DNA from 2 places in the Streptococcus fermentans genome. Region 1 is predicted to be linked to the other one. Evidence: predicted binding sites of a transcription regulator. Region 1 holds the regulator's gene; the other holds the start of a gene.
The links. Region 1 encodes CtsR, which represses protease genes until heat stress. Its sites were predicted from a motif close to TTGGTCAAAAAAGGTCAAANA; they were not measured.
Positions count from the first base shown of each region.

Region 2: the regulator CtsR is predicted to act here: its motif matches at 4,452-4,472, upstream of clpP (ATP-dependent Clp protease proteolytic subunit ClpP).

Region 1 is NZ_JBFNFG010000011.1:9,697-16,033, forward strand. It holds gene AB2B50_RS08850 (thiamine-binding protein) at 192-482, shown strand; gene AB2B50_RS08855 (ABC transporter permease) at 445-1,203, shown strand; gene AB2B50_RS08860 (ABC transporter substrate-binding protein) at 1,241-2,248, shown strand; gene AB2B50_RS08865 (ABC transporter ATP-binding protein) at 2,248-2,976, shown strand; gene AB2B50_RS08870 (CtsR family transcriptional regulator) at 3,093-3,551, shown strand; gene AB2B50_RS08875 (ATP-dependent Clp protease ATP-binding subunit) at 3,558-5,990, shown strand; gene AB2B50_RS08880 (AAA family ATPase) at 6,239-6,337, shown strand, end outside.
Region 2 is NZ_JBFNFG010000001.1:158,093-164,429, forward strand. It holds gene AB2B50_RS00705 (MerR family transcriptional regulator) at 1-125, shown strand, start outside; gene AB2B50_RS00710 (BaiN/RdsA family NAD(P)/FAD-dependent oxidoreductase) at 232-1,407, opposite strand; gene AB2B50_RS00715 (DegV family protein) at 1,635-2,480, opposite strand; gene AB2B50_RS00720 (TetR/AcrR family transcriptional regulator) at 2,605-3,162, shown strand; gene AB2B50_RS00725 (deoxycytidylate deaminase) at 3,181-3,648, shown strand; gene upp (uracil phosphoribosyltransferase) at 3,736-4,365, shown strand; gene clpP (ATP-dependent Clp protease proteolytic subunit ClpP) at 4,538-5,128, shown strand; gene AB2B50_RS00740 (YlbG family protein) at 5,204-5,473, shown strand; gene AB2B50_RS00745 (ABC transporter substrate-binding protein) at 5,562-6,337, shown strand, end outside.

The sequences.
Region 1 (6,337 bases):
GTTATCATATGTCCATATAATATATGGGAGTCTGTGTACAGTCTGAGAGGAAGTGTTAAACTTCGACCGCACCTGATCTGGGTAATGCCAGCGTAGGGAACGATACTTAGCCTAATTTTGCACCTTTTTCATATATGAAAGAGGTTTTTCTTTTGTCATAAAGAAAAACTGTACATTAAAAGGAGGTTTGAATGAAAGCAAGCATTGCTTTACAAGTCCTGCCCCTGTCACAGGGGATTGACCGCATAGCTGTAATTGATAAGGTCATTGCTTATCTGCAAGCTCAAGGAGTGACCATGGTGGTGACACCATTTGAAACAGTTTTAGAGGGAGAATTTGATGAACTTATGCGCATTCTCAAAGAAGCGCTTGAAGTGGCAGGACAAAAGGCAGACAATGTTTTTGCCAATGTGAAAATAAATGTAGGAGAGATTTTAAGTATTGATGAGAAACTTGAAAAGTATGATGAGACGTCATATTAGCTTATTAGGCTTTTTAGGAGTCTTATCCTTCTGGCAGGTGGCGGGATTCTTAAAACTCCTACCAAAGTTTATCCTGCCGACACCTCTTGAAATCCTCCAGTCTTTTGTTCGTGACAGAGAATTTCTTTGGTACCATAGCTGGGCAACCTTGAGAGTAGCCTTACTAGGTTTGGTACTGGGTGTCTTGATAGCCTGTATCATGGCTGTCCTTATGGATAGTCTGAGTTGGCTCAATGACTTGATTTACCCCATGATGGTGGTTGTCCAGACCATCCCGACCATTGCCATAGCCCCTATCCTAGTTTTATGGTTGGGTTATGGGATTTTGCCCAAGATTGTCTTGATTATCTTGACGACAACCTTCCCTATCATCGTCAGTATTTTAGATGGTTTTAGGCATTGTGACAAGGATATGCTGACCTTGTTTAGTCTGATGCGAGCCAATCCTTGGCAAATCCTGTGGCATTTTAAAATCCCGGTCAGCCTGCCTTACTTTTATGCAGGACTAAGGGTTAGCGTCTCCTACGCCTTTATCACAACAGTGGTATCTGAGTGGTTGGGAGGCTTTGAAGGACTAGGTGTCTACATGATTCAGTCCAAGAAACTGTTTCAGTATGATACCATGTTCGCGATTATTATTCTGGTATCACTGATCAGTCTTCTGGGTATGAAACTAGTCGATATCAGTGAAAAATATGTGATTAAATGGAAACGTACTTAAAATAGAGTGTTTTGGAAAAAGAAAAGAGGAAATAAAAATGAAGAAAACATGGAAAGTGTTTTTAACGATTGTAACAGCTCTTCTAGCTGTCGTGCTAGTGGCTTGCGGCCAAGGAACTGCTTCTAAGGACAATAAAGAAGCAGAACTCAAAAAAATTGACTTTATCCTGGATTGGACACCCAATACCAACCACACAGGGCTTTATGTTGCCAAGGAAAAAGGTTATTTCAAAGAAGCTGGAGTGGATGTTGATTTGAAATTGCCACCAGAAGAAAGTTCGTCAGACTTGGTTATCAATGGCAAGGCGCCATTTGCTATCTATTTCCAAGACTACATGGCTAAGAAATTGGAAAAAGGGGCAGGAATTACTGCCGTTGCAGCAATCGTTGAGCATAATACATCAGGGATCATCTCTCGTAAATCCGATAATGTAACTAGTCCTAAAGACTTGGTTGGGAAGAAATATGGAACCTGGAATGACCCAACAGAACTTGCTATGTTGAAAACCTTGGTAGAATCTCAAGGTGGAGACTTTGACAAGGTTGAAAAAGTACCAAACAACGATTCAAACTCGATCACTCCGATTGCCAATGGCGTTTTTGATGCTGCCTGGATTTACTACGGTTGGGATGGACTCCTTGCCAAATCTCAAGGTGTGGATGCCAACTTTATGTATTTGAAAGACTACGTCAAAGAGTTTGACTACTATTCACCAGTTATCATCGCAAACAATGATTATTTGAAAGATAATAAGGAAGAAGCTCGTAAAGTCATTCAAGCTATTAAAAAAGGTTACCAATACGCTATGGAGCACCCAGAAGAAGCTGCAGATATCCTCATCAAGAATGCCCCAGAACTCAAAGATAAGCGTGATTTTGTCATCGAATCTCAAAAATACTTGTCAAAAGAATATGCAAGCGACAAGGAAAAATGGGGACAATTTGATGCGGACCGCTGGAATGCCTTCTACAAATGGGATAAGGAAAATGGAATCCTCAAGGAAGACTTGACTGATAAAGGTTTCACTAACGAATTTGTAAAATAATGACAGAAATTAGACTAGAACATGTAAGCTATGCCTACGATAATGAAAAGATTTTAGAGGATATTAATCTACAAGTGACTTCAGGTGAAGTGGTTTCTATCCTAGGCCCTAGTGGTGTAGGAAAGACCACACTCTTTAACCTGATTGCAGGGATTTTGGAAGTCCAGTCAGGTAGAATTGTGCTTGATGGGGAGGAAAATCCCAAGGGGCGCGTGAGCTATATGCTACAAAAGGATCTGCTCTTGGAACACAAGACGGTACTTGGCAATATCATTTTGCCCCTTTTGATTCAAAAAGTGGATAAGGCAGAAGCTGTTGCGAAAGCAGATGAAATCCTTGCTACCTTTCAGTTGACGGCGATACGGGACAAGTATCCTCATGAGCTTAGTGGTGGGATGCGTCAGCGTGTTGCTTTACTTCGTACCTATCTTTTTGGACATAAGCTCTTTCTTCTAGATGAGGCCTTTAGTGCCTTGGATGAGATGACTAAGATGGAGCTCCACGCCTGGTATTTGGAGATTCATAAACAGCTAGGCCTGACGACACTCATCATTACGCATAGTATCGAGGAGGCCCTTAATCTTAGTGACCGTATCTATATCTTGAAAAATAGGCCTGGGCAGATTGTTTCTGAAGTCAAACTCGACTGGTCTGAAACCGAAGACAAGGAAGTTCAAAAAATTGCTTATAAACGCCAAATTTTAGCGAAATTGGGATTAAATAATTAGAAAGACAGGGAGTTGGTGAGGATTGTTCATTACCAGCCCCTTTTTCTTTAAAAAAATCGAAAAATTCGGTATAATAGTCAAAGATGGTCAAGGTTCAAAGAAAGAGGTGACGTTCTATGAGATTTAAAAATACATCAGACCATATAGAGGCCTATATCAAGGCGATTTTGGAGCAGTCGGGTATGGTTGAATTGCAACGAAGCCAATTAGCGGATACCTTTCAAGTCGTGCCTAGCCAGATTAATTATGTGATTAAGACTCGATTTACTGAAAGCAGAGGTTATTTAGTTGAAAGTAAGCGGGGAGGTGGCGGTTATATTCGCATTGGTCGGATTGAATTCTCAAACCACCATGAAATGCTCCGCGATTTACTGTATTCGGTAGGTGAAGAAGTTAGCCTAGCTATCTTTGAAGATGTTTTAAGACTCTTGTTTGAGCAGGATTTGGTGACTCGTCAGGAGATGAATCTATTATTAGCAATGGCGACAGACCGAGTTTTAGGCGATGATGCCAATCTTATCCGTGCCAATATGCTCCGTCAGTTATTACAAGAGGTAGATAGAAAAGGAAAATAGAACTAAATGAAATATTCAAAAGCATTGAGAGAATGTATAGAAAGTGCCTTTCTGGTCGCCAGTCATTTTGGGGCAGAATACCTAGAGTCATGGCACCTATTGATTGCTATGGCCAATCATGGTTACAGTGTGGCTGGGGCGACTTTAAACGAATTTCCATATGAGATTGATCGTCTGGAGGAAGTTGCTGTAGAGCTGACTGAAACAAAGTATAGCGATAAGGAACATTATCAGGAGCTGCCTTTTTCACACCGGTTGAAGGTATTGTTCTTGGAAGCAGAGCACGTTGCTTCTGTCGTACATGCCAAGGTATTGGGAACAGAGCATGTTCTTTATGCTATCTTACATGATGGTAATGCCTTAGCTACTCGCATTTTAGAAAAAGCGGGATTTTCTTACGAAGATCAGAAGGATCAGGTCAAGATTGCTGGACTTCGTCGAAGTCTTGAAGCGCGTGCTGGTTGGACTAGAGAAGATTTGAAGGCCCTTCGCCAGCGTCATCGTACGGTAGCGGATAAGCAAAATTCCATGGCTAATATGATGGGTATGCCTCAGACACCAAGTGGAGGTTTGGAAGATTATACGCATGACCTTACGGAGCAAGCTCGTTCGGGTAAATTGGAACCAGTCATCGGGCGCGACCAAGAAATCTCTCGTATGATTCAAATCTTGAGCCGTAAGACAAAAAATAATCCAGTCCTAGTTGGAGATGCAGGTGTCGGTAAAACAGCTCTAGCACTTGGTCTTGCGCAACGTATTGCCAACGGGGATGTACCTGATGAAATGGCTAAGATGCGAGTTTTAGAACTTGATTTGATGAATGTGGTTGCGGGAACTCGTTTCCGTGGTGACTTTGAAGAACGTATGAACAATATCATCAAAGATATTGAGGAAGATGGAAAGGTCATCCTATTTATCGATGAGCTTCATACTATTATGGGGTCAGGAAGTGGGATTGATTCGACCTTGGATGCAGCCAATATCTTGAAACCTGCCTTGGCACGTGGAACTCTGAGAACTGTCGGTGCGACCACTCAGGAAGAGTATCAAAAGCACATCGAAAAAGACGCAGCCCTTTCTCGTCGCTTTGCAAAAGTGATGATTGAGGAGCCAAGTTTAGCAGATAGTATGGCTATTTTGCAGGGTTTGAAGGCAACTTATGAGAAACATCACCATGTTCAAATTACAGATGATGCAGTAGAAACAGCTGTCAAAATGGCTCATCGTTATTTAACTAGCCGTCACTTGCCAGACTCAGCCATTGATCTACTGGACGAAGCAGCTGCAACAGTGCAAAATAAATCGAAACACGCTAAACAAGATGAGTCAGGTTTATCTCCAGCTGACAAGGCCTTGATGGATGGTAAATGGAAGCAAGCTGCTCAACTCATTGCAAAAGAGCAGGAAGTTCCAGTCTATAAAGATTTGGTGACAGAATCAGACATTTTGACCACCTTGAGTCGCTTGTCAGGTATTCCAGTTCAAAAATTGACTCAAACAGATGCCAAGAAGTATCTCAATCTTGAAGCTGAACTGCATAAACGTGTTATCGGACAGGAACAAGCTGTATCTAGTATCAGTCGTGCCATTCGCCGTAATCAATCGGGTATTCGCAATAACAAACGTCCAATTGGATCCTTTATGTTCCTTGGACCTACAGGTGTTGGTAAGACCGAGTTGGCCAAGGCCTTGGCGGAAGTTCTCTTTGATGATGAGTCTGCTCTTATCCGCTTTGATATGAGTGAATACATGGAGAAATTTGCAGCCAGTCGTCTCAATGGAGCTCCTCCAGGTTATGTAGGCTACGAAGAAGGTGGAGAGTTGACCGAGAAGGTTCGTAACAAACCGTACTCAGTACTTCTCTTTGACGAGGTAGAAAAGGCTCATCCAGACATCTTTAATGTTCTCTTGCAGGTCTTGGATGATGGTGTCTTGACAGACAGTAAGGGTCGCAAGGTTGACTTCTCCAATACCATCATCATCATGACATCAAACCTTGGTGCGACAGCTCTTCGTGACGACAAGACAGTCGGCTTTGGAGCTAAGGACATTCGTTTTGACCAAGAAAATATGGAAAAACGGATGTTTGAGGAGCTGAAAAAGGCTTATCGTCCAGAGTTTATCAACCGTATTGATGAGAAGGTAGTCTTCCATAGCTTGTCAAGTCAAGATATGCAAGAAGTAGTTAAGATTATGGTCAAACCATTGATTGCAAGCCTAACAGAAAAAGGAATTGACTTGAAACTTCAAGCATCAGCCCTTAAACTCCTAGCTCAGCAAGGCTATGATCCAGAGATGGGGGCTCGTCCACTACGCAGAACTTTGCAAACGGAAGTAGAAGACAAACTAGCAGAACTTCTCCTTAAAGGTGAATTGGAAGCTGGTAAGACTCTGAAGATTGGTGTCAAAGCTGGTCAATTAAAATTTGAGATTGTTTAAAATTGTGAGGTTGGAACAGATTGTTTCAGCCTCTTTTTTTGGAAAGTTGTTACTCAAATAAGTATTTGAATTGTGCATTTAGTTTAAGGAGTTCAAAAACGAATTTCTACTGATTCAGTTTTGTATATCAAGTAAAAAATCTTATAATTAAGAAATGTTTTTATAAAAAACAATAAAAAAGTCTTGACAAACAGAACAAGATAGAGTATGATATAAAATATAAAAAGTTATAAAAAGGTTGAAAAGACATGAAAAAACAGATAGCAGTGGTTTTTGGAACCTTTGCTCCCTTGCATCAGGGGCATATTGATTTAATCCAAAGAGCAAAACGTCAATGTGATGCTGTA
Region 2 (6,337 bases), on a different contig from region 1:
GTCATATCGGAAAAGGCTATGTCTATAATCCAGAGTTTAAGGAAAACATTGATAAGTTTGGACAGGGAACAGCCCAGTACACATCAGATGTCATTGCTCACTATGTAAGCACACAGACTCGATAAAACTCACAGACTGACAAAGCCAGTAACAGAATTTTAGTAGGAAGACATAGACTTAGATAAGATAAAAATCGGCGGAGTGACCTCTGCCGATTTCTTACTTTAAAGTTTAATCATAATGTAGACTTCCTGCCACCCAGCCAGTACAGAGGGCAGAAGTGATGTTAAAGCCACCCGTGTGGGCGTTGATATCTAGGACCTCTCCTGCAAAGTGAAGGCCAGGAACCAGTTTGCTTTCCAGCGTTTTAGGATTGATTTCCTTGAGACTAACACCTCCTTTGGTAACAAAGGATTTAGCCAAGGACATTTTGCCAGTTACTGGAATTTTAAGAGCTTTGATAGACTGGACAAGTTGGTCGCGTTCTCTTTCAGTTAGTTGTTTGACTTTTTCAGGATATCCTTGGACAAAAAATTCTGCCAAGCGTTCAGGGAGTATAGCTTTTAAGGCATTTTTCAAGGATTTTTCACGGTTCTCTTCTAAAAAGTCAACTAAGTCACCTTCTGAAAGTTGTGGCAAGACATCTAGAGAGAGAATTTCCCCACCCTTGACAAAGCTAGACATGCGCAGCGCAGCAGGACCTGACAAACCAAAGTGAGTAAAGAGTAGGTCATGAGTGATGACATGCTTGCCATAGCTTAGGGTCACATCGTCTAGGGAAATCCCCTGCAAGGCCTTATGCGGGAAATCAGTCAACAATGGACTTTCAGCAGCCTCAAGCTCGGTAATGGTGTGTTTGAAATGGCGAGCAATCTCATGACCAAAACCAGTAGAGCCAGTAGAAGGATAGGATTTTCCACCTGTTGTGACAATGAGTTTATCACAAGTGAAAGTTTGATCTGTAGACTTAAGGACAAACTGGTCGTCAATCTTTTTAACCGAAACAATCTCTGTTTGAGTGGCAACTTGCCCACCTAGCTCCATGATTTTCTTTTCCAATGCTTCGATAATGGTGCGAGATTTATCACTGGCTGGAAAGACGCGGCCATGGTCTTCGACCTTGAGTTTTACGCCATTTTCAGTAAAAAAGTTGATGATATCATGGTTATCAAACTGGGAAAAGACACTGTATAGAAAGCGGCCATTTCCAGGGATGCCAGCTAATAGGTCATCTAGAGTTCCATTGTTGGTCACGTTGCAACGACCACCACCAGTACCAGCTAATTTTTTTCCAAGTTTTCGATTTTTTTCAATGAGAAGTGTTTTCTGCCCATAAAAGCTACTTGAAATCGTAGCCATCATACCAGCCGGGCCTCCCCCGATTACAATAGTATCAAAATATTTCATAAAAGTATTGTACCATAAAAAAGACGGAGGGACAGAAATCGGTAAATCAAGTTTTGCATGATAGTACCTAGTCCCGTGAATCTTTATCAAACCCGTGGCTTCTTCAAGCTTATGTATTGACAAGATGAAATTGTCAGTACAAAAGTCTACTCAGCTACAGTAGAAAAGATAATTGCTGATAAAAATTGAGGTCGGGACATTGAATCCCGACCTCTGTCTTATATAAATTAGTCAATTTCATATCCCATGAGGAGTCCACCTTCTTCTGCATAAAAACTGCAGAGTCCAGAGGTTGGGATAATCTTGATTTCAGCTTGTGGGAATTTTTCACGCAAGAGTTCTGAGAGTTGTTGGCAGAATTTATCATTACTGCGGTGAGCCATGACGATACGCCCACCAGCGTAGCCAGCCTTGATTAACTCTTCATAAGCAGCTTGGAGGGACTTCTTAGCACCACGAGCCTTTTGTAGGAGTTCCAAGGTTCCAGTTTCACTTGCTTCCCCGACCATACGAATATTAAGCAGCCCAACAACTGTACCGATCAGCTTACTCAAGCGACCATTCTTAACGAGGTTATCAACCTTAGCGAGGACGAATAGTAACTTAGTTTTTTCTTGGTAAGCAGTAATAGCTTTAACCACTTCTTCAAAAGAAAGTCCTTGGTCAATCAAATCATTGATTTTTTCTACGATAAGGTCAACTTCTCCACCAGCAGATAAACTATCAATGACATGAATCTGAGTATCAGGATGTTCTTCGAGATAGAGATTCTTAGCTAATTGAGCGCTGTTTTGACTACCAGAAAGAGTTCCGGTAATGGTCACTACAAAAATATGGTTTGCCCCTTCAAATGCTCGCAAGTAATCATCAGGGCTAGGACAAGCTGATTTTGAAGCTTCAGAAGTTGCATACATGGTTTCCATCATTTTGTCAATATCAAGACTAGCATCGTCAATAAAGACTTGATCAGCCACTTGAATGGTTAAGGGAACACTGATGAATTCAGTATCAATTGCTGGATTTGCCAGTTGACGATAATCACAACCAGAGTCAGCTACAATCTTCCATGTCATAGAAATTCTCCATCTTTATCACTTATACATTGACAAAGGTTCTGTCTTTTTTTACAATTATATCATGAAAAATCTTAAAACAAAAGTCTCGTCACTCTGTTGTCACAAGTAGAAAGGAAGTGTTATGGCCGAACGAAGAATTTCTGAAAATTCACTTGAAAATCTCAGAAAATCAAACAAAGAATCCAATTTACTGACCAGAGAAGCTATCGAAACAGCTCTCTTGCAACTTTTGGAGAAAAAGGAGTTGACAAAGATTAGCATTTCCGAATTGGTAAAAAGAGCTGGGGTCTCCCGTGCAGCTTTTTATCGAAACTATGACTCCAAAGAAGAGATTTTAGAAAGCGTCTTTAAACGCAGTGTCCATAATATCATGGAGCAGCTGAGTCATTACGATGTCAAAACGGATCTCTATCTGGTTTGGGTTCATCTCTTTCGTGAAGCCAGAAAAGAAGCCAAGATTATTCAGCTTGCCTTGGACTACCACTTGGAAAAAATCTTTGTGCAAGCCATGCAAGAGTTTTTAGAAAAATACTATGGAAAATCAAAAGGAGTCAGCTCTTATCTGCATTCTTTTTGGAGTTCTGCCATCGTATCAGTTTTGCTAAAATGGATCAAGGATGGAATGAAGGTTCCTGCTGAAAAAATTGCAGATTTACGCCTACCATTTTTCAAAAAATAGATCAGGAGGAGAGAAGTTATGACAGAAAAAAGACTGGCTTGGGATGAGTATTTTGCTGCTCAAGCCCTATTGATTGCCAATCGTTCAACCTGTAAACGCGCCAAGGTAGGAGCTGTTTTAGTCAAGGATAATAAGGTGATTTCAACAGGTTATAATGGCTCTGTATCAGGAACGGAGCATTGTATTGACCATGACTGTTTGGTGATTGAGGGCCACTGTGTCCGCACTCTTCATGCTGAGGTTAATGCTATTTTACAAGGAGCCGAACGTGGCGTTCCAAAAGGATTTACAGCTTACGTTACACATTTTCCTTGTCTCAACTGCACCAAGCAATTACTCCAGGTAGGTTGTGAACGTGTCGTTTATATTAACCAGTACCGTATGGACGACTACGCCCAGTATCTCTATCGTGAAAAAGGGACTGAGTTGACCCATTTACCACTTGAGACAGTACAAGCAGCTCTTCAAGAAGCTAACTTGATTTAAAAATTTAAAAAAAAGATGGTTTAGAAGGATTTTTAAACCATTTTTTGATATAATAAGAAGAATAAATTGAAAGAAGGAATTCAGAAAATGGGAAAACTTGAAGTCATTAATCATCCACTCATTCAACACAAATTGTCAATCTTGCGTCGTACAGACACTTCTACAAAAGCTTTTCGTGAGTTAGTAGATGAAATTGCTATGTTGATGGGATATGAAGTACTTCGTGATCTTCCGCTTGAAGACGTTGAAATCGAAACACCTATCACAAAAACAGTCCAAAAACAATTGGCTGGTAAAAAATTGGCAATTGTTCCAATCTTGCGTGCAGGTATTGGGATGGTCGATGGGCTATTGAGCTTGGTTCCAGCAGCCAAAGTTGGACATATTGGTATGTACCGTGATGAAGAAACTCTTCAACCAGTAGAATACTTGGTTAAATTACCTGAAGATATCGACCAACGTCAAATTTTTGTGGTTGACCCTATGCTTGCAACAGGTGGTTCTGCAATCTTGGCTGTTGATTCCCTCAAAAAACGTGGAGCATCAAACATCAAATTTGTCTGCCTTGTATCTGCTCCAGAAGGTGTAAAAGCTCTTCAAGAAGCTCACCCAGATGTAGAAATCTTTACAGCAGCTTTGGATGAACGCTTGAACGAACATGGCTATATCGTTCCAGGTCTTGGTGACGCTGGAGACCGTTTGTTCGGAACTAAGTAAAATTCTAAGCTTACCCTAAAACTGTTCATTAGTTTTAGTCTAGAAAGGAGGTTGAATTTTTGTGTCTGTTTTTAGGATAGAGCAAAAATTTGACCTTTTTTGACCAAAAAGATATAATAGTCCTGTATCAAGTCGCTTGACTAGGAAATTTAGAAATCAGAAGGAGAAATGAATGATTCCTGTAGTTATTGAACAAACAAGTCGTGGAGAACGTTCATATGACATTTACTCACGTCTTTTAAAAGATCGTATCATTATGTTGACTGGACCAGTCGAAGACAATATGGCCAATTCAGTTATCGCCCAATTGCTTTTCTTGGATGCCCAAGATAGTACAAAAGATATCTACCTTTATGTAAATACTCCAGGTGGTTCTGTATCAGCTGGTTTGGCAATCGTTGATACTATGAACTTTATCAAGGCAGATGTCCAAACCATTGTTATGGGGATGGCTGCTTCAATGGGAACAATCATTGCTTCAAGTGGAGCAAAAGGCAAGCGTTTTATGCTTCCAAATGCCGAGTACATGATTCACCAACCGATGGGTGGTACAGGTGGTGGTACACAGCAAACAGATATGGCCATTGCTGCTGAACACTTGCTTAAAACTCGTAAAACTTTGGAGCAAATTCTTGCAGATAATTCTGGTAAATCAGTTGAGCAAATCCATGCAGATGCTGAACGTGATTACTGGATGAGCGCTCAAGAAACACTTGAATATGGTTTCATTGATGAAATCATGGCTAATAATTCTTTGAATTAATCTTTTGAAGCAAACTCGACTGAGTTTGCTTTTTTTGATATAATAGTAAGAAGATTTTTAGAAGGAAGTTGTAATATGTTTCAAAAAGAGAATCGGTCTGGTCTGATTATCTACCTATACTATAATCGTGATGCAAAAAAACTCGATAATTATGGTGATATTTGTTACCACTCTAAAAAACACCGTTATCTGCAACTTTATGTCCCAACAGAAGAAGTGGAAGAACTGGTTAGCCGTTTAGGAAAAGAGAAATTTGTCAAAAAAGTGAGACGATGTCATATCCAAGAATTGGAAACTCCCTTTGTTGGTAGTCTCTACAGAAATAACGAAAACGTTATCATGTAAAAATTTAGATAAATGTGTTGACAATTTTCTGATAATTCGGTATATTCTTAACATGTAATTTAAATTAAGTAATTAAAAGGAGATAAACATGAAGAAAAAATTTGTCTTGTCACTTGTAGCTCTTGCAAGTGTGGCTGTTTTAGCAGCTTGTGGAGAAGTAAAGTCAGGAGCTTCAAACTCAACTGGTAACCCAGTGGATGAGAAAGTCGTTAAAATTGGTTTCAACTTTGAAGAAACTGGTGCTGTAGCCTCTTACGGTACATCTGAGCAGAAGGGTGCTCAACTTGCAGTTGATGAAATTAACGCAGCAGGTGGTATCGATGGAAAACAAATCGAAGTAGTAGACAAAGATAACAAATCTGAAACTGCTGAAGCTGCTTCAGTTTCAACAAACCTTGTTACTCAATCTAAAGTAGCAGCTATCGTAGGACCTGCAACTTCAGGTGCAACTGCAGCAGCAGTAGCAAATGCTACACAAGCTGGAGTTCCATTGATTTCTCCAAGTGCTACTCAAGATGGTTTGACAAAAGGTCAAGATTTCCTTTTCATCGGAACATTCCAAGATAGCTTCCAAGGGAAAATCATTTCTAACTATGTTACAAACAAGTTGAACGCTAAGAAAGTAGTCTTATATACAGATAACTCAAGTGACTATGCTAAAGGAATTGCAAAATCATTCCGTGATTCATTCTCAGGCGAAATCGTAGCAGATGAAACATTTGTATCAGGTGACACTGACTTCCAAGCAGCTTTGACAAAAATCAAAGATAAAGACTTTGATGCAATCGTATTGCCAGGTTACTATACAGAAGCTGGTAAGATTGTAAACCAAGCTCGTGGTATGGGAATTGATAAACCAATCAT